Regions from separate parts of the Leifsonia sp. NPDC058292 genome, predicted to be linked through region 1. Evidence: predicted binding sites of a transcription regulator. Region 1 holds the regulator's gene; the other holds the start of a gene.
The links. The regulator HrcA, encoded in region 1, represses chaperone genes, less so after heat shock. The targets are predictions, from matches to a motif close to TTNGCACTCGNNNNNNNCGAGTGCNAA.
Positions count from the first base shown of each region.

Region 2: a site for HrcA is predicted at 18,170-18,196, ahead of groES (co-chaperone GroES). Genes of this name have one in related genera too.

Region 1 is NZ_JBHVYL010000037.1:16,996-28,726, forward strand. It holds gene ACFVWR_RS16225 (PhoH family protein) at 1-1,044, opposite strand, end outside; gene ACFVWR_RS16230 (histidine triad nucleotide-binding protein) at 1,034-1,387, opposite strand; gene ACFVWR_RS16235 (16S rRNA (uracil(1498)-N(3))-methyltransferase) at 1,412-2,140, opposite strand; gene dnaJ (molecular chaperone DnaJ) at 2,147-3,256, opposite strand; gene hrcA (heat-inducible transcriptional repressor HrcA) at 3,289-4,308, opposite strand; gene ACFVWR_RS16250 (DUF4870 domain-containing protein) at 4,520-5,035, shown strand; gene ACFVWR_RS16255 (DUF4870 domain-containing protein) at 5,151-5,534, shown strand; gene hemW (radical SAM family heme chaperone HemW) at 5,531-6,760, opposite strand; gene ACFVWR_RS16265 (DUF1990 family protein) at 6,764-7,411, opposite strand; gene lepA (translation elongation factor 4) at 7,442-9,292, opposite strand; gene ACFVWR_RS16275 (amidohydrolase) at 9,360-10,577, opposite strand; gene ACFVWR_RS16280 (NAD-dependent epimerase/dehydratase family protein) at 10,662-11,543, shown strand; gene rpsT (30S ribosomal protein S20) at 11,687-11,731, shown strand, end outside.
Region 2 is NZ_JBHVYL010000011.1:37,314-57,650, reverse strand. It holds gene ACFVWR_RS08615 (DNA-directed RNA polymerase subunit alpha) at 1-833, shown strand, start outside; gene rplQ (50S ribosomal protein L17) at 902-1,450, shown strand; gene ACFVWR_RS08605 (GNAT family N-acetyltransferase) at 1,564-2,613, shown strand; gene ACFVWR_RS08600 (acyltransferase family protein) at 2,641-4,620, opposite strand; gene ACFVWR_RS08595 (tRNA pseudouridine synthase A) at 4,710-5,579, shown strand; gene rplM (50S ribosomal protein L13) at 5,873-6,319, shown strand; gene rpsI (30S ribosomal protein S9) at 6,368-6,865, shown strand; gene glmM (phosphoglucosamine mutase) at 6,893-8,254, shown strand; gene ACFVWR_RS08575 (helix-turn-helix domain-containing protein) at 8,611-8,916, opposite strand; gene coaA (type I pantothenate kinase) at 8,995-9,960, opposite strand; gene glmS (glutamine--fructose-6-phosphate transaminase (isomerizing)) at 10,004-11,854, shown strand; gene ACFVWR_RS08560 (holo-ACP synthase) at 11,863-12,225, shown strand; gene alr (alanine racemase) at 12,218-13,363, shown strand; gene tsaE (tRNA (adenosine(37)-N6)-threonylcarbamoyltransferase complex ATPase subunit type 1 TsaE) at 13,360-13,905, shown strand; gene tsaB (tRNA (adenosine(37)-N6)-threonylcarbamoyltransferase complex dimerization subunit type 1 TsaB) at 13,915-14,535, shown strand; gene rimI (ribosomal protein S18-alanine N-acetyltransferase) at 14,532-15,035, shown strand; gene tsaD (tRNA (adenosine(37)-N6)-threonylcarbamoyltransferase complex transferase subunit TsaD) at 15,032-16,102, shown strand; gene ACFVWR_RS08530 (DUF4190 domain-containing protein) at 16,285-16,884, shown strand; gene ACFVWR_RS08525 (SAM-dependent methyltransferase) at 16,960-18,153, opposite strand; gene groES (co-chaperone GroES) at 18,282-18,578, shown strand; gene rarD (EamA family transporter RarD) at 18,653-19,612, shown strand; gene guaB (IMP dehydrogenase) at 19,712-20,337, shown strand, end outside.

The sequences.
Region 1 (11,731 bases):
GCGTTCCGCCCGGTTGGCGAACTCGGCCGCCTGCTCGCGCTCGTAGTGCAGGGCCTGCTTCTGGGCGTCGTATTCGGTGTACGCGTCGACGATCCGGCCCACCAGGGTGTGCCGGACGACGTCGTCGCTGGTCAGCCGGGCGAAGTGGATGTCGTCCACGTCTTTCAGCACCCGCGTGACGAGCCGCAGGCCGCTGGCCGCGTTCGGCAGGTCGACCTGCGTGATGTCGCCGGTCACGACCATCCTCGACCCGAACCCGAGTCGCGTCAGGAACATCTTCATCTGCTCGGGCGTCGTGTTCTGGGCCTCGTCGAGGATGATGAACGAGTCGTTGAGCGTGCGACCGCGCATGTAGGCGAGCGGCGCGACCTCGATGGTGCCGGCGGCGAGCAGCTTGGGCACCAGATCCGGGTCCATCATCTCGTTGAGCGCGTCGTAGAGCGGGCGCAGATAGGGATCGATCTTGTCGGTGAGGGTGCCGGGCAGATAGCCGAGGCGCTCTCCGGCCTCGACGGCGGGACGGGTCAGGATGATGCGAGTGACCTCCTTGCGCTGGAGGGCCTGCACCGCCTTCGCCATCGCCAAGTAGGTCTTGCCGGTTCCGGCCGGGCCGATGCCGAAGGTGATGGTGGTCTCGTCGATGGCGTCGACGTACTTCTTCTGACCGAGCGTCTTCGGGCGGATCGCCTTGCCGCGCGCGGTGAGGATGGCCTGGCCGAGCACATCCGCGGGGCTCAGGTTGAGATCGGTGTTGAGCATGCGCGCCGAGCTCGTGACCTCGGCCGGGCTCAGGTCTTGTCCGTTGCGCACCATCAGCAGCAACTCCTCGATGAGCCGGCGCGCCGACTCCACCTGGGTCGCTTCGCCGCTCAGCGAGATCTCGTTGCCGCGGACATGCACGCTGACCAACGGATACTGGCGCTCGAGCGTGCCGAGCAGCCTGTCCTGGGGGCCGAGCAGCCGCACCATGGCGACGCCGTCGACCTCGAACCGCGCTTCGGCCTGCCCCTCTTCGTTCGGGGGCGTGATTTCGCTAGTCGGCAAGGCTTCCTTCCTCGAGCTCTCCGCTCAGTACGTGCGCGTGCACGTGGAACACTGTCTGTCCGGCGCCGGCGCCGGTATTGAAGATCAAACGGAAATCGCCGTCGGAGTGTTCCCCCGCCAGCGTGTTCGCGACGGCGACGAGATGGGCGAGCAGGCCCGGGTCGCCCGCGGCCAGCTGCACCACATCCCGGTACTCCTCGGTCTTCGGCACGACGAGGAGGTGCAGCGGCGCCTTGGGCGCGATGTCGCGGAAGGCGATGACGCGCTCGTCGTCGTAGACGATGTCGGCGGGGATCTCCCCCGCGATGATGCGCGTGAAGATGGATCGCTGGTCGGTTTCCATGCTGTCCATCTTAAGGCCGCTGCCTCACCAGCGCCCGAGCATTCCGTTGAGCACGGCCAGGGCGGCCGGCCCCGCCGTCGAAGTGCGGAGCACGGTGTCGCCGAGCCGCACGAGTTCGGCGCCCGCGTTCTTCAGTGCGTCGAGCTCGTCGGGCGCTATCCCGCCCTCGGGGCCGACCACGAGCACGAGCGGCCGCGCATCCGGCGTCAGGGAGGTCAACGGCGTCTGCGCGTCCGGTTCGAGCACGAGAACGCGATGGTCGGCCGCCAGCGCAGCCACGTCCTTGGTCGACGACAGTGCGCCGACCTCCGGCACCCATGCCCTGATCGACTGCTTGGCGGCCTCGCGCACGATCGTCGCCCAGCGATCCCGACCTTTCGCGACCTTGGCCCCCTCCCAGCGGGAGACGGACCGAGCGGCCGACCACGGGACGACAGCGTCGACGCCGAGCTCCGTCGACGCCTGGATGGCCAGCTCGTCGCGGTCCCCCTTCGCCAGCGCCTGCACGAGCGTCACACGCGGCGACGAGGGTTCGACGTGCTCCACCGCCTCGACGTCGATCGTCAGCTCCGCCGCCGTCGCGACGAGCACCTCGCCGCTGGCGACAAGCCCGCGGCCATTGCCGATCAGCACCGACTGCCCGGGCCGGGTGCGGTTCACCGTCGCGGCGTGCTTCGCCTCGGCGCCGGTGATCGAGAGGCGATCGCCGACGCCGACGGCGTCGAGGTCTTCGCGGAGGTAGAGCGAGCTCATCGCTGCCTAGACGTTGAGGAACCGGTCACGCAGCTTGGCGAACAGGCCCTGCTGGAAGCGGGCGAGCGAGGGCTCGGGGTGCTTGTGGATGGACGCGAACTGCTTGATCAGCTCGCGCTCCTTGTGGTCGAGCTTGGTCGGAGTGACCACCTGGATGCCGACCCTCAGGTCGCCACGACCGCTGCCGCGCAGGTGCGTGATCCCGCGGTCTTTCACGCTCATGATGTCGGCGCTCTGGATGCCCGGCTTCAGTTCCAGCTTGATGTCGCCGTCGAGCGACTTGACCGTCGCCGTGGTGCCGAGGATGGCATCCGTCATCGACACCTCGAGAGTGCAGAGGAGGTCGTCGCCGTCGCGGCTGAACACGTCGTGGTGCTTCACCTTGATCTCGAGGTAGAGGTCGCCGTTCGGTCCGCCGGCGGGGCCCGCCTCGCCGCTGCCGGGCATCTGCAGCCGCAGGCCGGTGTCGACGCCGGCCGGGATGTCGACCGGCACGGTGCGGCGCGCACGCACGCGGCCCTGCCCCTGGCAGGTGACGCACGGTGTCGCGATCACGGTGCCGTAGCCGCGGCAGGTTCCGCACGGACTCGACGTCATCACGTTGCCGAGCAGGGAGCGCACGGAGCGCTGGATGCTTCCCGTGCCGTGGCAGATGTCGCACGTGACCGGCGCCGTTCCGGGCTGGCAGCACGAGCCGTTGCAGGTCTCGCACACGACGGCCGTGTCGACCTCGAGATCGCGGTGGGTGCCGAACACGACCTCGTCGAGGTCGACCTCCACGCGCAACAGCGCGTCTTGACCGCGCTCGCGGCGCGACTTCGGGCCGCGGCTGTTTCCTCCGCCGCCGAAGAACGTCTCGAAGATGTCGCCGAAGCCGCCGAAATCGGCGCTTCCGCCGCCACCGAACCCCGGCTGCGGGCCGAGGTCGTACTGCTCCCGCTCCCGCGGGTCGCTCAGCACGTCGTAGGCGTGGGTGACCAGCTTGAACCGCTCCGACGCTTCGGGACTCGGGTTCACATCCGGATGCAGTTCTCTCGCGAGGCGGCGGTACGCCTTCTTAATCTCTTCAGGGGTGGCGTTGCGCTCAACGCCCAGGACTTCGTAATGGTCGGCCACGTACGGCTTTTCCTTTTCTTCGTTCGATTCTTCTATTCGCCGAGCAGGCGGGAAAGGTAACGGGCCACCGCGCGAACGGCGGCCATGTTGCTCGAGTAGTCCATCCGCAGCGGGCCGAGCACCCCGAGCCGGGCGACGTCAGCGCCCGAAGCCGAGTATCCGCTGGAGAGCACCGAGGTCTCCGCGAGCCCGAAGGCGGCGTTCTCACGGCCGATGCTGACCGCGACACCGTTCTGATCGGTCGCCATCTCACCGAACAGCCTGAGCAGGATCACCTGCTCTTCGATCGCTTCGAGAACGGGAAAGATGCTGCCGGTGAAATCGTGTTCGGTGCGCACCAGGTTGGCGGCGCCGGCCATCACGAGCTTGTCTTGCCTGTTCGCCGCGATCTGGTCGATGAGCGCGCTGGCGACGGGTTCCACGTGCGTGCGCGTGCGCTCGCTCAGGGCGTCGGGCAGGTCGCGGAGCCGGGCTGTGGCGTCGGCGAGAGAGAGGCCGGCGGCCGCTCCGTTGATCGCGCCGCGGATCTCCGCCACCTCCTCGTCGCCCAGCTCTGCCGGAAGCTCGACGACCCGCTGCTCGACGGCACCGGTGTCGGTGATGAGCACGCAGAGCACCCGGCGGGGTGCAAGGGTGACGAGTTCGATGTGACGGATGCGGGAGCGCGACACCGACGGATACTGCACCAGGGCGACCTGGTTGGTCAGTTGCGAGAGCAGTCGCACGGTGCGCGCCAGCACGTCGTCGAGGTCGATGGACTGCCCGAGGAACGTCTCGATCGCCTGCCGTTGCGCAGCGCTCAGCGGCCGCACCTCTGCGAGGTGGTCGACGAACAGGCGGTACCCCTTGTCCGTGGGAACGCGACCGGACGACGTGTGCGGCGCCGCGATCAGCTCTTCCTCTTCGAGGGCGGCCATGTCGTTGCGGATCGTCGCGGCCGACACGCCGAACGCGTGACGCTCGACGATGCTCTTCGACCCGACGGGCTCACGCGACGACACGTAGTCCTGCACGATGACGCGGAGAACTTCGAGGCTCCGTTCAGACACCATCCGCCCACGCCTCCCGACCCTTAGCACTCAACGATCCTGAGTGCTAATCATAACGCGCCGACACGCGTCCCTTTCATTGCACCGCCGAGACGGGCGGCAGTACCTTAGTCGTGCCGCCTCACAACAGCGTGGGCGGGCACTGATCGGCAGGCTCCGCCTCGCCGAGAGGTTCGACCGACCCGCCCAGGATCTCGAACGAAAGGCACCGATCATGACCGACCCCACACAGCCCCCGGCCGACCCGAACGAGGGGCTGCCCCCTCAGCAGCCGCAGCAGCCGTACGGCGGGGTGCCGCCCCAGCAGCCCCAGCAACCGCAGCAGCCGTACGGCGGGGTGCCGCCCCAGCAGCCGCAGCAGCCGTACGGCGCACCTGCCGCGCCTCTCGACCCGGCCCAAGACAAGCAGTGGGCGTCGTTCGCCCATCTCGGCGGCATCCTGTGGATCCTGCCGTCTCTGATCATCTTCCTGGTCTTCAAAGACCGCGGTCAACTCACTCGGCAGGAGTCGAAGGAGGCACTCAACTGGCAGATCACCTGGTTGATCGTCTGGTTCGTCTCCGTCATCATCGGCATCGTGCTGGTGTTCTCGCCCGTCGGGTTCGTGTTCAGCCTGCTCATCCCGTGGGTGCTGTACATCGTGAACCTGGTCTTCTCGATCCTCGGATTCGTGAAGGTCAACGGCGGCGGCGCCTACCGGTATCCGGTCAACTTCCGCTTCATCAAGTAGCTCTCGACCGCTCGGGCAGACCTCTCGGCTGCTTCCCAGTTTCGAGAGGTTTGCCCTAAGGTTGGGGCGACCCATCCCCGACCGCCCTTCCGGGCGCATTCTAGGAGAACCTCATATGTCAGCAACCCCACCGCCGCCGCCTCCCGGCGCACCGTACGGCGGCCCTTCGCAGCAGCTCAGTCCTTCGGACGAGAAGCTCTGGGCGACCCTCGTGCACGTCGGAGGGATCCTGTTCAACTGGATCCCGGCGCTGATCGGCTACCTCGTGCTGAAAGACAAGGGTCCGTTCGTCCGCGCGCACACCGCCACCGCCCTGAACTTCCAGATCACGATCTTCATCGCGTACATCGTGGGCAGCATCCTCACGATCGTGGTCGTGGGAGTGTTCATCATCATCGCGGCCGGAGTGGTGAACATCGTGTTCAGCATCATCGCCGCGGTGAAGTCGAATCAGGGCCAGTACTACACGTACCCGATCGCCATCAAGTTCGTCAGCTAGGCATCCGCCAGCAGACGACGCACGACAGCGTCGGCCAGAAGCCGCCCCCGCAGGGTCAGTCGCACTGATCCGCGGAGGGCGGCTTTCGCGTCGACGAGCTCATCGGCGATCAGGCCCGCGACGGCTGCGCGGCCGGCGGGGGTGAGCTCGGCGATCGGCAGCCCGTCACGGATGCGCGTGGTCAGCAGAACACGCTCGACCCGCTGCGTCTCGGCGTCCAGCGTCTCGCGCCCCGCCGCCGGGGACTCGTCCGCCAGAACCCTCCCGGCGTACGCAGCCGGGTGCTTCACGTTCCACCACCGCACACCCCCGACGTGGCTGTGGGCACCGGGGCCGACACCCCACCAGTCGTGCCCCTGCCAGTAGGAGAGGTTGTGCCGCGACCGGTGCGCCTCGTCCTTCGCCCAGTTGCTGACCTCGTACCAGCCATAGCCGGCTTCGGCGAGGCGCGCATCCGCGAGCTCGTACATGTCGGCCTGCAGGTCTTCGTCCGGTAGCGCAACGGCGCCGGACTTGATCTGCCGAGCCAGCTTGGTGCCCGTCTCGACGATGAGCGAGTACGCCGACAGGTGGTCGGGGTCGCAGGCGATGGCCGACTCGAGCGAGAGGGACCAGTCGGCGAGCGACTCCCCCGGCGTTCCATAGATCAGGTCGAGGCTCACCTGCAGTCCTGCCGCCCGGGCCCACTCCACGACGAGCGGAACCCTCTCGGGGTCGTGCGTGCGCTCGAGGGTGGCCAGCACGTGCGGCACCGCCGACTGCATCCCGAACGATACGCGGGTGAAACCGGCGGCGGCGAGGGTTTGGAGGTACGCGGCGTCGACCGAGTCGGGGTTCGCCTCGGTCGTCACCTCGGCTCCGGGCGCGAGGCCCCAGGCATCCCGCACCGAACCGAGCATCCCGGCCAGGTCGGACGCCGGCAGCATCGTCGGTGTCCCGCCGCCGAAGAACACGGTCGAGACCGGTCGGGAGGCGATACCGCTCCGTTCGAGGGCGGCAGCGGCGAAGCGGGTCTCCCGCTGCGCGTGGCTCGCGTAGTCGCTCTGAGACACGCCGCGGAGCTCCGTGGCCGTGTAGGTGTTGAAGTCGCAGTAGCCGCACCGCACGCGACAGAACGGCACGTGCAGGTACACGCCGAACGGGCGGGATGCGGCCTCCCGCACCGCAGACGCGGGCAGCAGGCCGTCGGCCGGGGCGGGATCGCCCAGCGGGAGAGCACTCGGCACGTGTCAGGCCGATCGCACAGGCAGGAGGGAGCGGAGGTACTTCGCCGTGTAGTGACGCTGCGTCAGCCAGAGCACCGGGGCGACCAGCCGGTAGAAAGCGTTGGAGGGCCGAGAGAACGCCCGCAGTACGAACCACACGGAGCCGTCGTCGCGGAGCTCGACCAGGAATGCCTCTTCACCGCTCTCCGGATGCCCGTGCATCGTGCCGTAGGCGAATCCGGCCCGCGTCGGCTCGTCGACGACGTAGACGACCCGGATCGGAGCCGTCACCATCAGTGGCCAGAACGGGATCTTCAGCACGGCCGTCATCCCGTTGGCGATGTACGGTGACCCGTCGTCGGCGAAGACCGCCTCCGACGACCGGTGCTCCTGCAGCTTCGACGGAGTGCCATCGGGGTTGAAGATGACCCCTTCGTACTGCACGCCCGTGCCCTCGTGCGCTTCGGTGACCTTGATGCCGCTGCCACGCTGCACACCCCACGTCATCAGTGCCGAGACGGCGGAGGCGAACCGCTCCTCACCACTGCCGAGGCGCACGGAGCGCTCCAGCGGACGGTAGCCCTTGGGCGGGTAGTACAGCAGGTCGGGCGCTTGCGTGCCACCCACAGCGCCGTAGGTCACGGGCTGATCGGTGAACGTCGAGCGTCGCATCCTGGAACCCCTATTCCCCGTCCATCGTGACTACTTCTTGTCCTTCTTCTCCGTGTCGCCGCTGAGGGCTGCAATGAAGGCCTCCTGAGGAACCTCGACGCGGCCCACCATCTTCATGCGCTTCTTGCCCTCCTTCTGCTTCTCGAGCAGCTTGCGCTTGCGGGTGATGTCACCGCCGTAGCACTTGGCCAGCACGTCTTTGCGCATCGCCCGGATGCTCTCGCGCGCGATGATGCGGGCGCCGATGGCGGCCTGGATGGGCACCTCGAACTGCTGACGCGGGATGAGCTCGCGCAGCCGGCCGGTCATGAGCACGCCGTACGCGTAGGCCTTGTCGCGGTGCACGATGGCACTGAACGCGTCGACCTGCTCCCCCTGCAGCAGGATGTCGACCTTCACCAGGTCGGCCTCCTGCTCTCCGGTCGGCTCGTAGTCGAGCGACGCGTAGCCGGCGGTGCGGCTCTTCAGCTGGTCGAAGAAGTCGAACACGATCTCGCCGAGCGGCATCGTGTACCGGATCTCGACCCTGTCTTCGCCGAGGTACTCCATGCCGAGCAGGGTTCCGCGACGCCCTTGGCAGAGCTCCATGATCACGCCGACGTAGTCTTTCGGAGCGAGGATGGCGGCCTTCACCATCGGCTCCTCCACCTTGGCGATCTTGCCGCCGGGGAACTCGCTCGGGTTGGTCACCGTGATGACCTTCTTGTCTTCGGTGGTCACCTCGTAGATCACGCTCGGCGCGGTGGTGATGAGGTCGAGACCGAACTCGCGCTCCAGCCGCTCGGTGACGATTTCGAGGTGCAGCAGCCCCAGGAAGCCGCAGCGGAACCCGAACCCGAGGGCGACGGAGGTCTCCGGCTCGTAGACGAGGGCTGCATCCGAGAGCTTCAGCTTGTCGAGCGCCTCGCGCAGCTCCGGGTAGTCGCTGCCGTCGATCGGATACAGACCCGAGAAGACCATCGGCTTGGGCTCGGTGTAGCCGGGCAGCGCCTCGGTGGCCGACTTCGCGGCGCTGGTGATCGTGTCGCCGACCTTCGACTGGCGCACGTCTTTCACGCCGGTGATGAGGTAACCCACCTCCCCGACCCCAAGACCCTTCGACGGGGTCGGCTCGGGCGAGCTCACGCCGATCTCCAGGATCTCGTGCGTCGCCCTGGTCGACATCATCTGAACCCGTTCGCGCGGTGACAGGCTGCCGTCGATCATTCGCACGTAGGTGATGACACCGCGGTAGCTGTCGTAGACCGAGTCGAAGATCATCGCGCGCGGCGGTGCGTCTTTCACGCCGACCGGCGCCGGGATGAGCTCGACGACGCGGTCGAGCAGGGCGTCGACGCCCATGCCCGTCTTGCCCGAGACCCGCAGAACGTCCTCGGGCTTTCCGCCGATGAGGCTGGCGAGCTCGGCCGCGTACTTGTCCGGGTCGGCGGCGGGCAGATCGATCTTGTTGAGCACGGGGATGATCGTGAGATCGTTCTCGAGCGCGAGGTACAGGTTCGCAAGGGTCTGGGCTTCGATGCCCTGCGCGGCGTCGACCAGCAGGATCGCGCCCTCGCAGGCCGCCAGCGACCGGGACACCTCGTAGGTGAAGTCGACGTGCCCGGGGGTGTCGATCATGTTGAGGGCGTACGTCGCGGAATCGTCGGCCCACGGCATCCGCACGGCCTGGCTCTTGATGGTGATGCCGCGCTCGCGCTCGATGTCCATGCGGTCCAGGTACTGGGCACGCATGTCGCGGTCGGAGACGACGCCGGTGATCTGCAGCATCCGGTCGGCCAGCGTCGACTTGCCGTGGTCGATGTGGGCGATGATGCAGAAATTACGGATGAACGCCGGATCGGTCGCGGCGGGCTCGAGGGCCTTCAGAGCTCGTGGTGACATTGTGATCCGATTCTCCCACGAGCGGGGCCCGCATCCCTATTCGTGGATGCGGGCCCCGTGCGCCAGGTCAGGCGAAACGCTCGGAGCGCTCGACGACAACGCCGTGGTCGCCCTCCCAGCGGTAGACCTCGGCACCCTCGATGTACACGTGCTCGGCCCGGGAGGTGACGTCGAGCGGGTCGCCAGACCAGATCACCACATCGCCGTCGAGACCGGGGGTGAGCGAGCCGATCCGCGCATCCAGCCGCAGGAAGGAGGCCGGGTTCACGGTGAGAGCCTCGATGGCGGTGTCGCGCGGCAGGCCCTCCTTCACCGCGAGAGACGCCTGGTGCACGAGGAAGTTGATGGGGACGACCGGGTGATCGGTGGTGATGGCGACCCGCACCCCGGCCGCCGCCAGCTTGCCGAGGTTCGAGATGGCGCGGTCGCGCAGCTCCACCTTCGAGCGCGAGGTGAAGAGCGGACCGAAGATCACCGGGATGTCCCGTTCGGCCAGCACATCGGCGATCTTGTGGCCCTCGGTGCCGTGGTTCACGACCAGTCGGTAGCCGAACTCGTCGGCGAGGCGGATGGCCGTGGCGATGTCGTCGTGCCGGTGCGTGTGCTGGTCCCAGGCCAATTCGCCGTCGAGCACCCGCACGAGCGTCTCCTTGGCGAGGTCGCGCGCGAACGGCTTGCCCTCCTTCTGTGCGTCGTCGCGCTGGGCGCGGTAGTTCTGCGCCTCCACGAACGCCTCGCGGATGATCATGGCGACGCCCAGCCGCGTGCTCGGTGTGACCTTCTTGTCGCCATAGACGCGCTTCGGGTTCTCGCCGAGCGCCGACTTCACACTGACGCTCTCGCTGATCACCTGCTCGTCGATCGTGCGACCGCCCCACGACTTGATCGCGACCGTCTGGCCGCCGATCGGGTTGCCGGAACCGGGCTTCACGACGATCGAGGTGACGCCGCCGGAGAGAGCGTCGCGGAAGCCCTCATCGTCGATGTTCACGGCGTCGATCGCACGCACGGCTGCGGTGTTCGGGGTCGTCATCTCGTTCGTGTCGTCACCGGCCCAGCCGTTCGCCTCCTCGTGGATGCCGACGTGCCCGTGCGCCTCCACGAAGCCCGGCAGAACCCACTTGCCGGCCGCATCCACCGTCTCGATTCCCTCGGGCACCGTCACGTCGGCGCCGACGGCGGAGATCTTGCCGTTCTCGACGAGCACGGTGCCGCCCTCGATCGGGTCGCCGGCGACCGGGACCACATAAGCGTTGACGATGGCGATGGATACGTTTCGTGTCATGGATTCGAGACTACGCCCGCCGAAACCGACCCCCGAAACCGTCCCGGCGGGAATGCTCACAGGTTCGTCGCGTTTGCTCAACGCATGAGCATTCTCCTGACCGGCGCGACCGGCTACATCGGATCATCCGTTCTCCCCCGCCTCCTCGATGAGGGTCACTCGGTGACCGCACTGGTGCGGGACGAGGCCAAGGCTGCCGCCGTCGCCGCGGCGGGCGCCACACCCGTCATCGGCGACGCGACCGACGGTGACCTCGTGGCGAAGCTGGCGCTCGACAGCGACGGCGTCATCCACCTCGCCTCCGGTCAGGAGGTCGACCCGGTGTTCATCGAGGCCGTCTTCCGCGGGCTGGAGGGCAGCGGCAAGTCCTTCGTGCACACCGGCGGTATCTGGAGCTACGGCTCGAACGCCGACATCACCGAAGACTCGCCTCTCGCCCCGCCGGCGCTCACCGCCTGGCGCGGAGCGAACGAGGCGCGGGTCTTGGCGGCGGAAGGCTTCAGCACGGCCGTTGTCGTTCCATCGATCGTTTACGGACACGGCAAAGGTCTCGCGAACGTCATCGTCGATGCACCGCGCGGCTCGGGAACTGCTCCGGCTCTGCAGTTGATCGGCGACGGCTCGCAGCACTGGGCCACCGTGCACGTCGACGACCTCGCGGCGCTCTACGTTCTCGCGTTCGAGTACGGCACGCACGGCTCGGTGTACATCGGTGCGAGCGGCGTGAATCCGACCGTGCGCGACCTGGCCACCGCGGCCGCGACCGCGGCCGGCCTCGAGGGCCGGGTCGAGCCGGTGTCGGTCGACGACACGAGGTCACGTCTCGGCGCAGATCTCGCGGATGCTCTTCTCCTCGACCAGCAGGCACGCGGCTCCCGCGCGCGCATCGACCTGGGCTGGGAGCCGAACGGACCCGCACTTCTCGACGAACTGGCGGCGGGATACGCGGATGCCCGCGTGTCGTAAGGGTCGTGCGTTTGGTTCAGGGGTCGGGCACTGGTAAAGTTGTTTGTTGGCTTGCGTGTGGGTTCGTCCGCACGACTGCCGCAAGGCGCCCTCTCTCGCTGAGCGGCTCATCCGTAACTCACTCCGAACGAAAGTAACCACACGTGGCAAACATCAAGTCGCAGATCAAGCGCATCGGCACCAACAAG
Region 2 (20,337 bases), on a different contig from region 1:
GCATCGACGGTGTTCTGCACGAGTTCAGCACCGTTCCGGGCGTGAAGGAAGACGTCACCGAGATCATCCTGAACATCAAGGGTCTCGTGGTCTCGAGCGAGCACGACGAGCCCATCACCGCCTACCTCCGCAAGACCGGCTCCGGCCAGGTCACGGCCGCCGACATCTCGGCGCCCGCCGGTGTGGAGATCCACAACCCCGAGCTCGTCATCGCCACTCTCAACGAGAAGGCGAAGTTCGAGGTCGAGCTGACCATCGAGCGTGGCCGCGGCTACGTGTCGGCGACCCAGAACCGCAACGAGTACAGCGAGGCGGGCCAGATCCCGATCGACTCGATCTACTCGCCGGTTCTCAAGGTCACGTACCGCGTCGAGGCCACCCGTGCCGGTGAGCGCACCGACTTCGACCGCCTCGTGGTCGACGTGGAGACCAAGCCCGCGATCAGCCCGCGCGACGCCATCGCTTCGGCCGGCCGCACGCTGACCGAGCTGTTCGGCCTCGCCCGCGAGCTGAACACCGCTGCCGAGGGCATCGAGATCGGCCCCGCGCCGGTCGACGCCGTTCTCAGCTCCGAGCTGTCGATGCCGATCGAGGATCTCGACCTGTCGGTCCGCTCGTACAACTGCCTCAAGCGTGAGGGCATCAACACCGTGAGCGAGCTCGTGTCGCTCTCGGAGACGCAGCTGATGAACATCCGCAACTTCGGTCAGAAGTCGGTGGACGAGGTCAAGGACAAGCTCACCGAGATGGGCCTCTCGCTCAAGGATTCGGTTCCCGGCTTCGACGGCGCCCACTTCTACAGCGGCTACGAAGAAGACGAGACCAACGTCTGAGATTCGTCTTCGCGACGAGCCCTGACAGATCACCACTGACGACTTTCACAAACTGGAGATAACCGATCATGCCCAAGCCCACCAAGGGCCCCCGCCTCGGAGGCGGCCCCGCGCACGAGCGTCTGATGCTCGCCAACCTGGCGGCTGCGCTCTTCACGCACAAGAGCATCAAGACCACCGAGACCAAGGCGAAGCGCCTTCGTCCGCTCGCCGAGCGTCTCATCACGTTCGCGAAGCGCGGCGACCTGCACGCCCGTCGTCGTGTGCTCACCGTCATCCACGACAAGACCGTCGTGCACGAGCTCTTCACCGAGATCGCTCCGCTGGTCGCTGAGCGTGAGGGCGGCTACACCCGCATCACCAAGCTCGGGTTCCGCAAGGGCGACAACGCTTCCATGGTGCAGATCGAGCTCGTTCTCGAGCCCGTCACCCCGAAGGTGAAGTCGACCAAGTCGTCCACGAAGGCCGCTCCGGTCGCCGAGCCCGTCGCTGAAGAGGCGCCGGCCGAGGCCACCGCCGAGACCGAGGCCACCGAGGCCGAGGTCGTCGAGGAGAGCACCGGCGACGCCGCTGCCTCCGAGGAGACCACCGCCGAGGCTGAGGCCGAGAAGGCGTAACACCCTCCGCAGGTTCGAAGGCCCCGCATCCGTTCTCGGATGCGGGGCCTTCTGCTGTTCGGGCAGCGAGCCCCGAGATCTCGACGTGGATACACGCGGATACAGTGGAGCGCATGGCCGACAACCTTGCACCCGACGACCTGAAGCCGGTGAACGAGCGTCTCACCGCACCGGCGAGCTACCGCCCCGCGCATCCGCTGGTCGCCGAGTGGCGGGCAGCGACGGCGGACGACGTCGAGGCGGTCTGGCAGCTGATGCAGGCGATCGACGGCGCCGACCACCCCAACTATCTGACGTCGCGTGAGGAGGCGGAGGAGGACTTCGGGTACTCGTTCGTCGACCTCTCGACCGATTCGATCATCGCTGTCGCGGCCGACGGAACCTTCATGGCGGTCGGCCTCGTCGTGATGCCTCCGTTGCAGAGGACCCTCGTTCGGTCTTTCCTGCGCGGCGGCGTGCATCCAGACCACCGCGGTCAGGGCATCGGCCGTGAGCTCCTCGCCTGGTCGCAGACTCGTGCGCAGCAGCAGCTCGCGGCCTCAGAGAAAAGACTGCCGGCCTGGATTCTCGCCTATGCGGACGAGCGGGCGCCGCAGAACGTGCGACTGCTGGAGCGCGCGGGTTTCTCCATCGCGCGCTACTTCGTGGCCCTGGAGCGAGACCTCAGCGAGCGGATCGATGAGGTGGAGCCGCACCCCGGCATCCGCATCGTGCCGTTCTCGGACGACCTGGTCGAGGCGACGCACGCGGCCATCACCGACTCCTTCCGCGATCACTGGGCCAGTCAGCCGATGAGCCCGGAGCAGTGGCAGGCGTGGCGCGACGGGAGCTTCCGGCCGGATGTCTCCTTTGTCGCTCTCGCAGAGGGCGACAGCGGAACCGAGGTGGTCGGCTTCGTGCTCTGCCAGGTCAACGAAGACGACTGGACGGCTCAGGGATTCACGGGCGCCTACATCGGGTTCGTCGGCACTCGACGGGCCTGGCGCGGGCGACGGATCGCTCCCTCGCTGCTCGGCCGCGTGCTGCGTGCCTGCGCCGACCAGGGCTGGGAGAGGGTCACGCTCGACGTCGACTCGGAGAGCCCGACGGGCGCACTCGGGTTGTACACGCGCTCCGGATTTCGCCCCACCACCTCGGAGCTGGCGCTCACCCGAGAATTCTGACCCGACCCGGGCGGCCGGGCAGTCCGCCTATTGGGGGCGCGGGCCCGCTTTGTCCCAGGGATTCGCAACGCGCACGGGGGAGCGTTCCGCGAGGCGCAGGAGTGCACTGTGCAGGGCGTCGGAATAGATTCGGCCGCCCTTCATGCCCGGATGGATCTGATCGTCGGCGAGCAGATCGAGATGCGGGGCGATCGACTGCTGCCACTCGGCGATGACGACCTGTTTCGGATGCTCGCCGGCGAAAGCGCGAAGCGTCTCGTTCACGCCGGGGGTCCACGAACGCGGGGCTTGCACCGACACGAGCACCAGTCGGCGGTCGTCGCCGATCGTCTGGCGCAAGCGCTCGAGTGAATCGGCGGAGATCGATCCGTTGGTGCCGAGGCCCACGAGCACGACCTTGCGAAGGGACCCGGCCGCCTTCGCGTGCTGAACGAGGTCCGGCGCCTTGCTCATCTGGCGTGACACCACCGCGTCGATCGAGATGCCCGGGAACCTCTCCTGCAACGCGGGCGCGGAGGCGAGCATGACCGAGTCGCCGAAGGCCGAGATGTCGGGCCCGGTGGCCACGGGATGCGGGTCGGGCGGCACCCGCAGCGTCTCCCAGTCTCCGGTCGGCGGCCTATGCGTCGCAGGATGCTGCGATTGCGGCTGGTTCTGGAGAGACGCCTTGCCGTTCTCGATGAAACCCTGCGCCCCGGTGCCCGTGGGGGCCAGCACGATCGCGGCGGCGGTGCCGACCGTCAACAGTGTGGCGACGGTGATCGTGGCGATGCCGGCGGTTCGTGCACCGGCCGAGGCGCGCATCCGTCGCGCGCCGAGCCGCACCACTCCGCGAACACCGTGTCGGCGGATCGGGAGCTCGACGTAGCGATACGAGAGAAGGGTGGCGGCGGTCGCGATCGCGAGCGAGCCCAGGCCGACGAGCGCGGCGACCGAGGGGTCGTTCTCGTCGGGGATGATGGCGCAGACGAGCACGAACACCGACCAGTGCCAGAGGTACAGGCCGTACGACCGCGTGCCGACGTAGCGCAGCGGGCGCGCGTCGAGCGCGCGGCCCAGCCAGGAGCCCGGCGACACGGCAGCCCAGATCACGATGCCCGTCAGCGCGCTGACGATGACGAGTCCGCCGCGGTAGGTGAACGCTGCGTCGTCGTGCATCGCCCAGGCGGCCCAGAGCACGCCGGCGAACGACGCGAGGCCCAGTGCGGGCAGACCGCGACGGGTGAAGGCCTGCATGGCGGTCTCGCCGGCATCCAGGTCGATCGGGCGCATCCGCGAGACCAGGATGGCGACAGCTGCCCCGATGGCCAGCCCGAAGCTGTGGGTGTCCGAACCGAAGTAGACCCTCGTCGGGTCGCCGCCCGGTGTGTAGAGCACGAACATGGCGGCCGCGGATGCGAGGGCGATCGAGCCGACGATCGCGAGCCGCACCCACCACGAGCGCACCAGCGCGAGCGCGAGGATCGCCATGGGCCAGACGAGGTAGAACTGCTCTTCGACGGCGAGCGACCAGAGATGCCGAAACAGTTCGGGCGCGTCCTGTGCGAAGTAGCTGCTGTTCGCCGCGATCGAGAGCCAGTTGGCACTGAACGTCGCCGCGCCCAGCACCTGACGCCCGAGGCCGACGAGCACGTCGCCGCCGATCGCGAGCGCCGCCGTCGAGCACACCACCACGAGCACGGCGATCGCGGGCATGAGACGTCGCGCTCTGCGCACCCAGAAGCGCTTGAGGCCGATCCTCCCGGTGCGGGCGCGCTCGCGCATGAGCAGACTCGTGATGAGGAATCCGCTGATCACGAAGAACACGTCGACGCCGATGAAGCCGCCTGGCAGGATGCCGGGGAACAGGTGGTAGACCAGCACGGCGGCGACGGCAACGGCGCGAAGGCCGTCCAATCCCGCGAACCGCTTGGCGCCGACGGCGGGGCGGGACAGGGAGATCTCCGGGTGGAGGGAGAGCTCTGGTGGGGCAGGGGGAGGGGCGGGGGAAGTCAGGCTGGAAGTCACAGGTGGAGTCATCGGGGTCGAGTCGAGCGACGAGAACCTCCACGATAACAACGCCCGCTGACAGTTCTCCGCCTCCCTAGAATTGGTGTGTGGACACCCCGGCGACAACCCGTTTTCGGCTCGACATCGCCTATCAGGGCACCGACTTCAACGGCTGGGCGATCCAGCCCGGGCTGCGAACCGTGCAGGGCGAGATCGAGGCGGCGTTGGCGACGATCTTCCGCAGGCACGGCGGCGCACCGCAGCTCATCGTCGCCGGCCGAACGGATGCCGGGGTGCACGCCCGGGGTCAGGTCGCCCACGCCGATCTGACCGCCGACCAGGTGAAGACGCTGCTCAAGCCGCGCGGACATGCCGCCCCCACGGATGCGGGCACGACCCTCGCGCGCCGGCTGAACGGCATCTTCGGCCCCGTGCCCGACGTCGTCATAACGAGGGCGTCGGTGGCCCCGGCGGGCTTCGACGCCCGGTTCTCCGCCATTTGGCGCCGCTACGAATACCGGGTCGCCGACAGTATCTCGCTGCGCGACCCGCTGCAGCGTCACCGCACCTCCTGGCTACCGACCGAGCTCGACCTCCCCGCCATGGACGAAGCAGCAGTCAGCCTTCTGGGCCTCCACGACTTCGCGAGCTACTGCAAGCCCCGCACCGGCTCGACGACCATCCGGACCCTCCTGAACTTCGCCTGGGCCCGCGATGCCGACGGCGTGCTCATCGCGTCGGTTGAGGCCGACGCCTTCTGCCACAGCATGGTTCGCGCCCTGGTCGGCGGCTGCGTCACGGTGGGGGAGGGAAAGCTGCGGGCATCCGATCTCGTCACCCTGCGTGACGAACGCAAGCGCACGAGCGCCTTCCGGGTGATGCCCGCGAGAGGGCTGACCCTCACCCAGGTCGGCTACCCCGAAGACATCGGCCTCGCGATCCGCGCGGAGCAGACCCGGGCGATGCGCTCGCTGTAGCGCTCGCGCCGGAGAACTCGGCCGGGGGTGCGGCGTGTCGACCGTCGTGCCGGAGAAATGGGCCGGGATGTGCCGGATTCTCCGGCGGGAGGCGGCGGGACGCGACGCGACGCGGGCCGAATTGACCGCGATGGGCGGGCTCGCGTACTATTGATCTTTGGTGTCTGTGCCACTGCGGCACGACCCACGAACGTGAGCCCTCCGATTGATCGGTTTCCGTCTCCTCGAGACGACAACCGTCCTGGAGCGGGATTCACGAACACCTCCGTTCGATACAGAAAGCAGCCACTACTGTGACGCGCACTTACACCCCGAAAGCAGACGAGATCCAGCGCGACTGGGTCGTCATCGACGCGACCGACGTCGTGCTCGGTCGTCTCGCCAGCCACGCCGCCGCTCTCCTCCGTGGAAAGCACAAGGCCACCTTCGCCCCGCACATGGACTCCGGTGACTTCGTCATCATCGTCAACGCGGAGAAGGTCGCCCTCACCGGCTCCAAGGCAGCCCAGAAGAAGGCATACCGCCACTCGGGTTACCCGGGCGGCCTGTCGGCTGTCACCTACGCCGAGCTCCTCGAGAAGAACCCGACCCGCGCTGTGGAGAAGGCCATCCGTGGAATGCTCCCCAAGAACTCGATCGGCCGCGCCCAGCTCCGCAAGCTGAAGGTCTACACGGGAAGCGAGCACCCGCACGCCGCCCAGCAGCCGAAGCCGTACACCCTCGGCCAGGTCGCGCAGTAAGCGCGCCAGCAGACCTTTAAGACTTAGAGACAAAGGATTATCACCATCGTGGCGAAGATCGCAGACAGCATCGAGTCGGCCCAGGCCGACAACGTCGAGTCCTACTCGACCGAGACCCCGGCAAGCGAGGCCCCCCAGGCCCAGCGCCCCGTCCTCACCGTTCCCGGTGCGGCCGTCGGCCGCCGCAAGCAGGCCATCGCCCGCGCGCGGCTCGTTCCGGGCTCCGGCACCATCACGGTCAACGGCCGTGAGTTCGCCGACTACTTCCCCAACAAGCTGCACCAGCAGCTCATCACCGACCCGTTCAAGGTTCTCGACCTCATCGGCGGGTACGACGTGGTCGCCAAGATCACCGGCGGCGGCCCCTCGGGTCAGGCCGGCGCTCTGCGTCTGGCGATCGCCCGTGCGCTGAACGAGATCGACCGCGACAACAACCGCGCCACCCTCAAGAAGGCCGGCTTCCTCACCCGTGACGCTCGCGTCATCGAGCGCAAGAAGGCTGGTCTCAAGAAGGCCCGCAAGGCGTCGCAGTTCTCCAAGCGCTAAGCGTTCCCAACGCTTAGGCTTCGGTACATGCCCCGCCTTTTCGGTACCGACGGAGTCCGCGGACTCGCGAACGGATCCCTCACCGCCGACCTCGCGCTCGGTCTCGCTCAGGCAGCTGCTGCTGTTCTGACGCGAGGCCGCAGCGCCGAGGCGCGGCGTGCCGCCGGTAGACGTCCGGTGGCGATCGTCGCCCGTGACCCTCGAGTCTCGGGCGAGTTCATTTCGGCCGCCGTCGCCGCCGGGCTCGCCAGCTCGGGAATCGACGTGCTCGACGCGGGAGTCATCCCCACCCCGGCAGCGGCCTTCTTGATCTCGGACATCGACGCCGACTTCGGCGTGATGGTCTCCGCATCCCACAACCCGGCGCCCGACAACGGCATCAAGATCTTCGCCCGCGGCGGCACGAAGCTCCCGGATGAGGTCGAAGACCGCATCGAGGAGCACCTCGGCCTCGAGAAGCTCGCTCCCACGGGTGCGGCGGTCGGGCGCATCCGCCGATTCGCCGACGCCGAAGACCGGTACGTCGTGCACCTCCTCGCGAGCCTTCCGCACCGTCTCGACGGCATCCACGTGGTGCTCGACTGCGCGCACGGCGCCGCCGCCGGTGTGTCGCCGGAGGTCTTCACCGACGCGGGCGCCCGCGTCACCGTCATCGGCGACTCGCCCGACGGCATGAACATCAACGACGGGGTCGGCTCCACCCACCTCGACAACCTCGCCGAAGCCGTGCTCGCGGCCGGAGCCGACGTCGGCATCGCCCACGACGGCGACGCCGACCGGTGCCTCGCGATCGATGCGAACGGCAACGTCGTCGACGGCGACCAGATCATGGCCATCCTCGCCCTCGGCATGAAGGAGCGCGGCAAGCTGCGCGACAACACGCTCGTGGCGACGGTGATGAGCAACCTGGGCCTCAAGCTCGCCATGAAAGAGAACGGCATCCGCATCGTCGAGACGGCGGTCGGTGACCGGTACGTGCTCGAGGAGATGAACGAGCACGGATACTCGCTCGGCGGCGAGCAGTCGGGCCACGTCATCATGAGCGACTTCGCGACGACGGGTGACGGCATCCTCACCGGACTGCACCTGCTCAGCGAGATGGCCCGCCAGCACAAGTCGCTGGCCGAGCTCGCCCAGGCGATGACGGTCTACCCGCAGCTGATGGTGAACGTGAAGAACGTCGACCACCACGCCGTGCACACGGATGAAGTGCTGAAGGCCGCCGTTCAGGCGGCGGAGGCAGCGCTCGGCGACACCGGGCGCGTGCTGTTGCGGCCGTCCGGCACGGAACCACTCGTGCGCGTGATGGTGGAAGCCGCCGATCAGGGCACGGCGGAACGGCTGGCCAACGAGCTCGCCGACGTCGTGCGCGAGCGGCTGGCCCTCTAGCTGTTCTGACCTCGACCGTAGTTGATTCGGTCGATCACGAGGCCTTCGAGAGCAGCGCCGCCCCTGCCGCTGCCGCACTCCCATCGAGGGGCCCCAACGCGCCGTGAGGCGCCTGCGCCAGACGGCGTGTTGGGACCCCTCGTTTTTGTGGGTGCTTGCCGGGATGCGTCCGGCGTCCGGCGTCCGGCCCGCGACGCGCGGAAGATCCGCCGGGCGAGGGGCGAGGGGCGCGTTGTTGCGGGCGGGAAAGGGGCTGAGGCCGCAAGGACTCGCCCCTCGTAAGCGCCCGGGACGACGGAGCTCTCTCCCGCGTCAACAACGACCCAGGTTTGTACAGCCAGTTCCGGCTAGGCCCTCTAGTCGTCGGCGGCCTTCTGTGCCGCGATGAAGTCGGTGACGGAGAACGCGCGCGTGCGACCGGGGAGCATCCCCGCGCCGTAGAGTCCCGCCAGCAGTTCGGCGGGATCGGTGTCGAGTGCTGTCGCCAGGCGCACGATCGTGTGCAACTCCGAGTTGGCCTCTCCGCGTTCGATGCGACCGTAGTTGGTCACGTGCATGTCTGCGAGGTTGGCGATGTGCTCCTGGCTGAAGCCGAGCGCGAGCCGCGCTTTGCGCACCCGCTCGCCGAACAGCTCGGCGGCGCGGGAGCGAGGGGCTGGCATACCTCATGAGTACGGCACACAGGCCGCCATGACCAGAGTTCACAAACCTGTGGCTCTTATGCCTCAGGTCGGACGACGTCAGAGCTTGCGGAGCAGCACCGAGCTGACCGTGTGATCGGCGCCTTTGCGCAGCACCAGCTTCGCCCGCGAGCGCGTCGGCCGGATGTTCTGGGTGAGGTTGGGCTCGTTGATGCTGCTCCAGATGCCGGCCGCTCGCCCGCGCGCCTGCTCCTCGGTGAGCTCCGCGAACCGGTGGAAGTACGACTGGGGATTCGCGAACGCGCCCCGCTGCAGTTTGAGGAAGCGCTCCTCGTACCAGCGTGCGATGTCGCGGGTGCGCGCGTCCACGTACACACTGAAATCGAAGAGGTCGCTCACCGCCAGACGGTTGCCGCCCCCCGCCGGCTGCAGCACGTTGAGCCCTTCGACGATCAGGACGTCGGGGCGGCGCACGACGATCTCGGCGTCGGGCACGATGTCGTAGCTCAGGTGCGAGTAGAAGGGCGCCCGCACCTCGGCGGCGCCGCTCTTCACCGCGGTGACGAACCGCAGCAGCGAGCGACGGTCGTACGATTCGGGAAACCCTTTGCGTTCCATCAACCCACGACGGGCGAGCTCGGCGTTCGGCAGGAGGAAGCCGTCGGTCGTGACGAGTTCGACGCGAGGAGTGTCGTCCCAGCGCGACAGCAGTTCGCGCAGCAGGCGGGCGATGGTCGACTTGCCGACAGCGACCGACCCGGCCACGCCGATCACGAACGGCGTGCTCGCCGCACGCTCTCCAAGGAACTGACTGGTCACCCGGTGCAGCTGTTTGGCGCCACCGACATAGAGGTTCAGCAGCCGGCTGAGCGGCAGATAGACCTCTTCGACCTCGCGCATGTCGAGCGGATCGCCGAGCCCGCGCAACTGCACGATCTCGGTCTCTTTGAGCGGGAGCTCCGTGCTCTCGGCGAGATCGGCCCAGTCGGCTCGCGACAGTTCGACGAAGGGGGACGACTCGCCGTTGCCTGTGGATCCGCCTTGTGCTGCGCCGTGCTCCGCCATAGGCGTCAAGTCTAGGGTGTCCGCCCAGGCTAAAATCGGCTGCATGTGTGGAATCGTCGGGTACGTCGGAACGGATAAGAGCCTCGAGGTGCTCCTCGGCGGGCTGAAGCGTCTGGAGTACCGCGGGTACGACTCCGCGGGTGTCGCGGTCATCGGCCCGAACGGTGAGCTGGGCACCGCCAAGAAGGCGGGCAAGCTGTCCGCGCTGGTCGGCGAGCTCGAGAGCCACCCCATCCCGAACGGCGGCACGGGGATCGGGCACACCCGCTGGGCGACCCACGGCGGCCCGACCGACGTCAACGCCCACCCTCACCTCGGCGACGACGGCAGGCTCGCCGTCATCCACAACGGCATCATCGAGAACTTCGCGACGCTCAAAGACGAGCTGCTCGCCGACGGCTTCACGTTCGAGTCGGAGACCGACACCGAGGTCGCAGCCGTCCTCCTCGGCCGCGAGTACCACGCCACCGGCGATCTGAACGAGGCGTTCCGCCGTGTCGTCTCCCGGCTCGAGGGCGCGTTCACGCTGCTCGCCCTGCACAAGGACCAGCCGCACGTCGTGGTCGGCGCCCGCCGCAATTCCCCGCTCGTGATCGGGCTCGGTGACGGCGAGAACTTCCTCGGCTCCGACGTCGCGGCCTTCGTCGAGTACACCCGCAATGCCATGGCGATCGGTCAAGACCAGATCGTGACGATCACGCCCGACTCCGTGACGGTGACCGATTTCGGGGGCGTTCCCGTCGAGGTCGAGCCGTTCGAGGTCGCCTGGGATGCGTCGGCGGCCGAGAAGGGCGGCTGGTCGTCGTTCATGGCCAAGGAGATCGCCGAAGAGCCGGATGCGGTGGCGAACACCCTGCGCGGCCGCCTCGTCGACGGCACCGTGCACATCCCGGAGCTCGACACGCTCGGTGACGACGCGCTCGCCGGCGTCGACCGCATCACCATCATCGCCTGCGGCACGGCCGCTTACGCCGGGATGGTCGGCAGCTACGCCATCGAGAAGTGGGCCCGCGTTCCCGTCTCGGTGGAGCTGAGCCACGAGTTCCGGTATCGCGAGCCGGTGATCTCCCAGGGCACGCTGGTGATCTCGATCAGCCAGTCGGGCGAGACCATGGACACCCTCATGGCCGTGAAGTACGCCCGCGACGCCGGAGCCAAGACGATCTCGGTCTGCAACACCCAGGGCGCCACCATCCCGCGCGAGTCGGACGCCGCGCTCTACACGCACGCCGGCCCCGAGGTCGCCGTGGCCTCGACGAAGGCGTTCGTGGCGCAGATCACCGCCCTGTACCTGTTCGGCCTCCACCTGGCGCGCGTGCGCGGCACACTGACCGACGCCGTACAGCGCGAGGCCATCGACGAGCTCGCCGCGGTGCCCGAGAAGATCGCGACCGTGCTGGAATCGCACGAGACCATCGCACAGCTGGCCCGCTGGATGTCCGACACCCGCTCGGTGCTCTTCCTCGGCCGTCACGTCGGGTACCCGATCGCGCTCGAGGGTGCGCTCAAGCTCAAAGAGCTCGCGTACATCCACGCCGAGGGATTCGCGGCGGGCGAGCTCAAGCACGGCCCGATCGCGCTGATCGAGCCGGGCCAGCCCGTGTTCGTCGTGGTGCCGAGCCCTCGCTTCTCCGACGAGATGCACAAGAAGGTCGTCTCGAACATCCAGGAGATCCGCGCCCGTGGCGCCCGCGTGATCGCGATCGCCGAGGCCGGTGACGCCGCTGTGCTCCCCTTCGCCGACGAGGTCATCCGCATCCCCCTCGCCGAGCCCCTGTTCGAGCCGCTGCTCGCGGTGGTTCCACTGCAGATCTTCGCGATGGAGCTGTCGGCGGCCAAGGGCCTCGACGTCGACCAGCCGCGCAACCTGGCCAAGTCGGTCACGGTCGAGTAAGCGCGCTCATGATCGCCGGCATCGGGGTCGACGTGGTCGATCTGGCGCGCTTCACGCGGGCCATCGACCGCACGCCACGCCTCCGGGAGCGGCTCTTCACCGAGGCGGAGCGGCTTCTTCCGGTGCACTCGCTCGCCGCGCGTTTCGCAGCGAAGGAAGCACTGATCAAAGCCCTCGGCGGTTCGGAGGGCGTGCGCTGGCACGACATGGAGATCGTCGCCGACGGCGAGGGCAACCCGGGCTTCGTGCTGCACAACGTGGTGGAACAGGATGTGCGCGCTCGCGGGATCTCCCACATCCACGTGACGATGAGCCACGATGCGGGGGTTGCGACCGCGTTCGTGGTCGCCGAACGGGACGACCGTGGCTGATTCACCCGTCTTCCGCGAAGCGGTCATCGATCTCGCCGCGCTCACGTCGAACGTCGCGCACCTCCGGGAGGTCGTCGGCACCGAGCACGTGATGGCCGTGGTCAAGGCGAACGCCTACGGTCACGGTGCGGTCGAGTGCGCACGCGCTGCGCTGGCCGGCGGCGCCGACTGGCTCGGCGTGGCCGACGTGACGGAGGCGCTGCAGTTGCGGCGAGCCGGGATCGACGCCCCGGTGCTCGCTTGGCTGCACGATCCCGGCATCGACTTCGGGCCGTCCATCGAGGCGGGCATCGACCTCGGCATCAGCTCGATCGCTCACCTGGACGCGGTCGCCGAAGCGCGCCGCGCGTCGGTCGCCGCCGGACGGCAGCAAGGCCCGGCGTTCGTGCAGCTCAAGCTCGAGACCGGACTGAGCCGCAACGGGATCTCCGAGCCCGAGTGGGCTGCGGTGTTCGCCCGCGCGGCGGAGCTCGAGGGAGCGGGCGATGTGCGCGTGCGCGGCATCTTCAGCCACGTCTCGAACGCGTCGCCCGACGACGACGCCGCTGCCGTCGAAGCTTTCACCCGCGGCCTCGACGCCGCAGAAGCCGCCGGTCTCAGCCCGGAGCTACGGCATCTTGCGGCTTCGGCCGCCGCGCTCCGCATCCCGGAGGCACGGTTCAACCTCGTGCGCTTCGGCATCGCCATCTACGGCCTCTCGCCTTTCGAAGACGCCTCGAGCGCAGACCTCGGCCTCACACCCGTGATGACCCTGCGCGGTCGCGTCGCCGCCGTGCGCCGGGTGCCGGCGGGCACCGGGGTCTCTTACGACTACACGTACCGCACCACGAGCGAGTCGACGCTGGCCCTGGTTCCGCTCGGCTATGCAGAGGGCATCCCGCGTCACGCGTCGAGCCGCGCGCCGGTGCGCATCGGCGAGAAGACCTTCACGATCAGCGGGCGCGTCGCGATGGACCAGTTCGTGGTCGACGTGGGCGACGCCGCGGTGCAGGTCGGAGATGAGGTCGTACTCTTCGGCGACCCGGTCACCGGGGCGCCGTCTGCCGCAGACTGGGCGGCCGCAGCCGACACGATCAACTACGAGATCGTGACCCGCATCGGGGCTCGCGTGCGCCGCACATACCCGGAGCCGTCATGACTGGCCTGTGGCCCCCGACCACCCGCGTGATCCCCGACTCCGCTGCCATGCACACGCTCGGCATCGAGCTCGCGGGGATCCTGCGCGCGGGCGATCTCGTGGTGCTGAACGGCCCGCTGGGCGCCGGTAAGACCACCCTGACCCGCGGCATCGGCGACGGTCTGCAGGTGCGCGGCCCGGTGACCAGCCCGACCTTCGTGCTCGCCCGAACGCATCCGAGTCTCGTCGGGGGAGCGCCGTTGGTGCACGTCGACGCCTACCGGCTCAGCAGCGCGCTCGAACTGGACGATCTCGACATCGACTTCGCGCGCTCGATCGTGGTGGTCGAGTGGGGCAGCGGGATGCTCGACGGCGTCGCCGAGTCGTGGCTCGACATCGACATCGTGCGCCCGACGGGCGGCTCGGAGCAGGCTCCGTTGCCGGCGGACGACGATCCGGCGGAAGACGAGGACATCGAAGACGCCGACCGCGATGACGCCCTCGACGCCGAGGAGCCCCGCCGGGTCACCGTGACCGGCTACGGGCCCCGCTGGCTCGCCTAGGCTGGAACCATGCTTCTCGCGATCGACACCTCAGCCGGCACCAGCGTCGCGGTGGTCGACCGTGACGGCGGGGTGCTCGCCGAGGCCTCCGAGGCCGACACCATGCGTCACGCCGAGGTGATCGGCACGCTCATCGACGAGGTGCTCCGCACATCCGGAGTCGCGGTCTCGTCGTTGTCGGGCGTCGTCGCCGGGATGGGACCCGGCCCGTTCACCGGGCTCCGCGTCGGCATCGCCGCGGCCAAGGCCTTCGCCTTCGGCGCCGCGAAGCCGCTCGTTCCCGTCGTGAGTCACGACGCGGTCGCGTTCGAGCGCTACGCCGCCGGTCAGGAGGGAGGGCTGCTCGTGGTGACGGATGCGCGCCGCCGCGAGCTGTACTGGTCGGCCTACGTCGGCGTCGACGAGACGGGCCTGCCCATCCGGGAGGACGGGCCCGGTCTGGGCGAGCCCGACGCCCTGCCGCATCCCTCGCTCACCCGCTTCGACGCGCACCAGATCTCCGCGGGCGCCCTCGGGATGCTCGCCGAACTCCTCTACGCGAACGGTCGCCCTTTCGCGCCCGACGAACCCCTGTACCTCCGCTCGCCCGACGTGACGCTCTCGGCCGGGCCGAAACGGGTGAGCGCGTGACCGGCACGGTCTCGGGAGCCGCGTGGCAGCTGCGCCGGGCGACCATCGACGATGTCGAGCCGATCATGGAGCTCGAACGATCGACGTTCGTGAGCGATGCGTGGTCGGAAGAGTCCATGCGCGCGGAGATCGCGGGCGAGCACGGCTACTACCTCGTCGCTTTCGAGCCCGAGCAGCCGGAGCGCATCGACGCGTACGCCGGGCTGCTGGCTCCGCGGGGGGCGATCGAGGGCGACATCCAGACCATCGCCGTCGCGCCGCGAGCGCGTCGCAACGGCCTGGGTCGCGCGCTGATGCTGGCGCTCGTCGGCGAGGCACGCAAGCGCGGCGCCCGCGAGGTCTTCCTCGAGGTGCGGGCGGACAACCCCAGCGCCCAGACGCTGTATCGCGGCCTCGGCTTCGAGGAGATCGGCGTGCGCCCCCGCTACTACCAGCCCGACGGCGTTGACGCGATCGTGATGCGTCTCACCATCCCGACTCCGGAGACGACGACAGCATGAATCGCACGAACCCTCTCGTTCTCGGCATCGAGACCTCGTGCGATGAGACCGGGATCGGCATCGTGCGCGGCACGACGCTGCTGTCCAACACGATCGCGTCGTCGATGGACGAGCACGCGCGCTACGGCGGTGTGGTTCCGGAGGTCGCGGCCCGAGCGCACCTCGAGGCGCTGACGCCGACCCTCCGCACCGCCGTGGCGGACGCCGGCATCGAGCTGTCCGAGATCGACGCCGTCGCCGTCACCAGCGGCCCCGGTCTCTCCGGCGCGCTCATGGTCGGTGTGGGGGCGGCCAAGGCGCTCGCCGTGTCTCTGGGCAAGCCGGTGTTCGCCGTGAACCACCTCGTCGGCCACGTCGGCGCCGACCTGCTCGACGCCGCGGGCGGCCCAGGCCATCCGGTCGAGCTGCCGACGATCGCGCTTCTCGTGTCGGGCGGCCACACCTCTCTGCTGCTCGTGCGCGATCTCGTCTCGGATGTCGTGCTGCTCGGCGAGACGATCGACGACGCGGCGGGGGAGGCGTTCGACAAGGTCGCCCGCCTGCTCGGCCTGCCGTATCCGGGCGGCCCGCAGATCGACCGCGTCGCCGTCGGCGGCGACCCGAAGGCGATCCGCTTTCCCCGAGGGCTCACCAAGCCGAAAGACCTCGAAGCGCACCGGTACGATTTCTCGTTCTCGGGGCTCAAGACGGCCGTCGCCCGCTGGGTCGAGCAGCGGCAGGATGCGGGCGAGCCCGTTCCCGTGGCCGACGTGGCGGCCAGCTTCCGCGAGGCCGTGGTCGACGTGCTGCTCACGAAAGCGATGGCCGCCTGCCGGGATCACGACGTTCCCCGGCTGCTGCTCGGCGGCGGGGTCGTCGCGAACGCACGCGTGCGCGAGGTGGCGGCGCAGCGGGCCGCGGATGCCGGGGTCGCGCTACGCATCCCCGCCCTCTCGCTCTGCACCGACAACGGGGCGATGATCGCGGCGCTCGGAGCCCAGCTGATCATGGCGGGGCGGGAGCCGAGCGGCCTGACGTTCGCGGCCGACTCCACGCTTCCGGTGACCGACATCCACGTCGTCCGCTGAGCCGGCCAGCGCTTTCCTGCGTGGTACCGCGGTGCCGTTTTCGGGGCTATTCCGCCGATCGAAGCGCCCGAAGCAATAGTGTGGGGATGCGGCTGTGCGGGGAGGCCATTCGTTGACACCTCCCGAGCCGCCTGCCACCATGGCAGCGCTCAGCAGTCCTTCTACCTAAGGAGATTGGCCTCATGACCGATCCGAACGTGCCCGCCGACCCGGCGGACCCCAACGCCTCCGCCGATCAGACCGGCAACGTTCCCCCGGTTCCGCCCACGCCGCCCGCGCCTCCTGCGCCGCCCGCGCCGCCGGTTCCGCCGCAGCAGCCGTACGGCCAGCAGGCTCCGCAGCAGCCGTACGGTCAGCAGCCGCAGCAGCCGTATGGACAGCAGCCGCAGCAGCCGTATGGACAGCAGCCGCAGCAGCCTTACGGTCAGCAGCAGCCCTACGGCCAGCCGCAGTACGGCGCACCGGCCTACGGTCAGCCCGCCCCCGGCTACGCACAGCCGTACGCCCCGCAGGCGAAGTCGCCGATCCTCAGCATCCTGTCCATGGTGGGCGGCATCATCGGCGTCGTGCTCGGCTGGGTCTACGGCATCGGCTTCCCGTTCGGTGTCGCCGCCGTCATCCTCGGGTTCATCGGCAAGAAGAAGGAACCGGCCGCCAAGGGCTTCTGGCTCACGGGCATCATCACCGGATTCGTGAGCATCGCGTTCTCGCTCATCATCTGGGCAGTGATCATCTTCTTCGTCGTCGCGTTCTCGGCGACACGCTCCACCTACAGCTACTGAGTCACTCAGTCGGCGAAGGCCGGGCGACGCGCAAGCGTGCCCGGCCTTCGTCGGTGCTGCGCCCGTGGCGGACGGTCAGCGTTCGAGGCGTTCCACCAGCAGGGCGGTGTGCTTACCGGCGACGCGGGTCAGAATGACCGTCGCCGAGTTCTGACCCGTGAGCGACAGGCGCTTGCGCAGGGCCGCAGGATCGACGTCGACGCCGCGCTTCTTGATCTCGAGCACGCCGATGCCGCGCTGCTTGAGTGCACGCTTCAGCTCGCGCTCCTGATACGGGAGGGTGTCGAGCACGCGGAATCCCGTGGCGAACGGCGTGCTCTTCGCCTCGTCGGAGGTGAGATAGGCGATGCCGTCGCTCAGCATCCCCGCGCCGAGGCTGCGCGCGAGGTCGCCGATCAGGCGCGCCCGGATGACCGCTCCGTTCGGTTCGTAGACGTACTCGCCGAGGTCGGTCGTCTCGGCGTCTTCGCTGTCGGAGCCTGCGGTGAGCTCGGCCGTGTCGTCTCCGTCGACGACGAGCGCGGCGCGACGGATGCCGTGCCGGGTCAGCGCGCCGAACCACAGGCCCATCTCGACGAGCTGTCCGTCGATCGAGATCCACTGCGCCTCGGCGCTCGACGGGATGAGGTCGCGGTCGAGACCAGGCCCGAGCTTCAGGCCGACGGACCGCCCGGTGGCGAGTTCGAACGCGAACCCGAGCGAGGGCGAGTAGTCGTCGGGGTCGGTGATGCGGGAGGTCTGCCCGTGGCCGGCGGTGCGGCGGGCGGGGTCGAGGAAGATGCCGTCGATGCCCCTCAGGTCGGTCTTCTCCGCGCTCTGGTGCAGCACGGTGGCGTTGCCGAACGGAGCCAGGTTGAAGCTCGCGATTGCAGCCGTGACCTCGTCGGCCTCGACGGCCGTCACGTCGAGATCCAGCCCGGCGAAAGCCATCGCGTCACCGCCGATCCCGCAGCCGAGGTCGGCGACGTTGGTGAGTCCTGCGGCCGCGAACCGGGTGGCGTGCCGGGCGGCGACGGGCAGACGCGTAGCCTGCTCCAGACCGGCCTCGGTGAACAGCATCCGGCCGGCGAACTCGCCGAACTTGACGCGAGCCTTCGAGCGCAGCCTCGCCTGAGTGAGCACCGCGGCGACGAGCGCAGGGGAGTGGCCCGCCTTGCGAAGGTCGCTGACCATCTTCAGAACATCGCGCTCAGAATGGTAGGGCGGCAGCGAATCGAGCAGCCTCAGGCCCTCGGGGGTGAGCACTTCCAGCAACTCGGACCGATCCATGTGATCACGGTACCTCTTGGCACTCACGTTGCGTGACTGCTAACGAACCCTCTAAACTCCTTTTAGCACTCTCACTGTGAGTGTGCTAACTCAAGTCTTAGTCAAGAAGTCAGAAAGAGGGGTCAACCGTGTCGGTCTCCATCAAGCCGCTCGAGGATCGCATCGTTATCAAGCAGGTCGAGGCTGAGCAGACCACTGCCTCGGGTCTGGTCATCCCCGACACCGCCAAGGAGAAGCCGCAGGAGGGCGAGGTCATCGCCGTCGGTCCCGGTCGCATCGACGACAACGGCAACCGTGTGCCGCTCGATGTCGTCGTCGGCGACAAGGTGCTCTACTCCAAGTACGGCGGCACCGAGGTCACCTTCTCCAACGAGACGTACCTCGTGCTCTCCGCTCGCGACGTTCTCGCAGTGGTCGTGCGCTGACCTCAGAAGTCAGCGAGACAGAAGGCCCGGATGCGTAACGCATCCGGGCCTTCTGCATGCGTATGATCTGTGGAGTGTCCCAGAGCGTTCAGCCAGCAGAAGAGAAGCCCCTCACCGAACACCGGCGCTCGGGCCTGATCTACGCCATCTCGGCCTATGTGCTGTGGGGCATCCTGCCGATCTACTTCCTGTCGCTCGTGCCGGCCAGCGCGTTCGAGATCGTCGCGTGGCGTGTGCTGTTCTCCCTGGTCTTCTGCGCCATCCTGCTCACGGTGACCCGCAAGTGGCGGGTGTTCGGTGCGTTGCTGACGAACAAGCGGGTGCTGTTCACGATGGGCGCCGCCGGAGCACTCATCTACGTCAACTGGCAGACGTATGTGCTCGCGACGGTCTCGGGGCACGTCGTGGAGGCCGCGCTCGGGTACTTCATCAACCCGATCGTCACCGTCTTCCTCGGAGTGATCGTGCAGCGGGAGAGGCTGCGCGTCGCCCAGTGGGTGGCCGTCGGGGTGAGTGTCGTCGCGGTGGTCGTGCTCGCCATCGGGTACGGATCGCTGCCTTGGATCGCCCTGCTCCTGGCCTTCTCGTTCGGCTTCTACGGGCTGATCAAGAAGCGCGTCGGCGGCTCGGTCGACGCGGTCTCGGGACTCACCCTCGAGACCATGTGGCTGACGCCCGTAGCGATCGTGCAACTCATCGTCGTCGGTGCGACCGTCGGCATCACGCTCGGCACGATCAGCGTCTGGCACACGGTGCTGCTGGTCGGAGCCGGAGTGATCACGGCCGTGCCGTTGCTGTTCTTCGCGGCAGCGTCCCGCAGGCTGCCCTTGGTCTACATGGGGTTCATCCAGTACTTCGCCCCGTTCATCCAGTTCCTCGTCGGCGTCGCCATCCTGCACGAGGCGATGCCGCCGGAGCGCTGGCTCGGGTTCGGCATCGTGTGGCTGGCACTGCTCATCCTGACCGTCGACATGATCGTGGCCGCCCGGTCGGGTCGTCGCCAGGTCGCGCTCGACGTCGCCACCATCGAGTGATCCTGGAATAGAACCCCAAGGTTCTGCCGTTAGAGTTGAATATCCGTTGGCGCTGGTGGCGGGCGGATCCTCATATCCACTCGACTCATAAGGGGTGAAATGGATCAGCACGATCCGTTCGGCTTCATCGGTTTGACCTACGACGACGTGATGCTCCTGCCCGGGTATACAGACGTCATCCCGAGTGAGGTGGACACCTCGTCCCGGCTCACCAAGCGCATCTCCGTCTCCGCGCCGCTCCTGTCGAGCGCGATGGACACCGTCACCGAGTCGCGCATGGCCGTCGCCATGGCGCGGCAGGGCGGCATCGGCATCCTGCACCGCAACCTCTCGATCGAAGACCAGGCGGCACACGTCGACAAGGTCAAGCGGTCGGAGTCGGGCATGATCACCAACCCCGTCACCACGACCCCCGACGCCACCGTCGAAGAGGTCGACGCCCTCTGCGGTCAGTTCCGCGTCAGCGGGCTGCCCGTGGTCGAGCCGGACGGCACCCTCGTCGGCATCATCACCAACCGCGACATGCGTTTCGTGTCGCCGTTCGAGCGCACCACCACCTACGTGCGCGACGTGATGACCCGCATGCCGCTGATCACCGCGCCGGTCGGGATCGACCCCGACTCCGCGGTCGCCATCTTCGCCGAGCACAAGATCGAGAAGCTGCCGCTCGTCGACGCCGACGGCCGTCTGCGGGGGCTCATCACCGTCAAAGACTTCGACAAGAG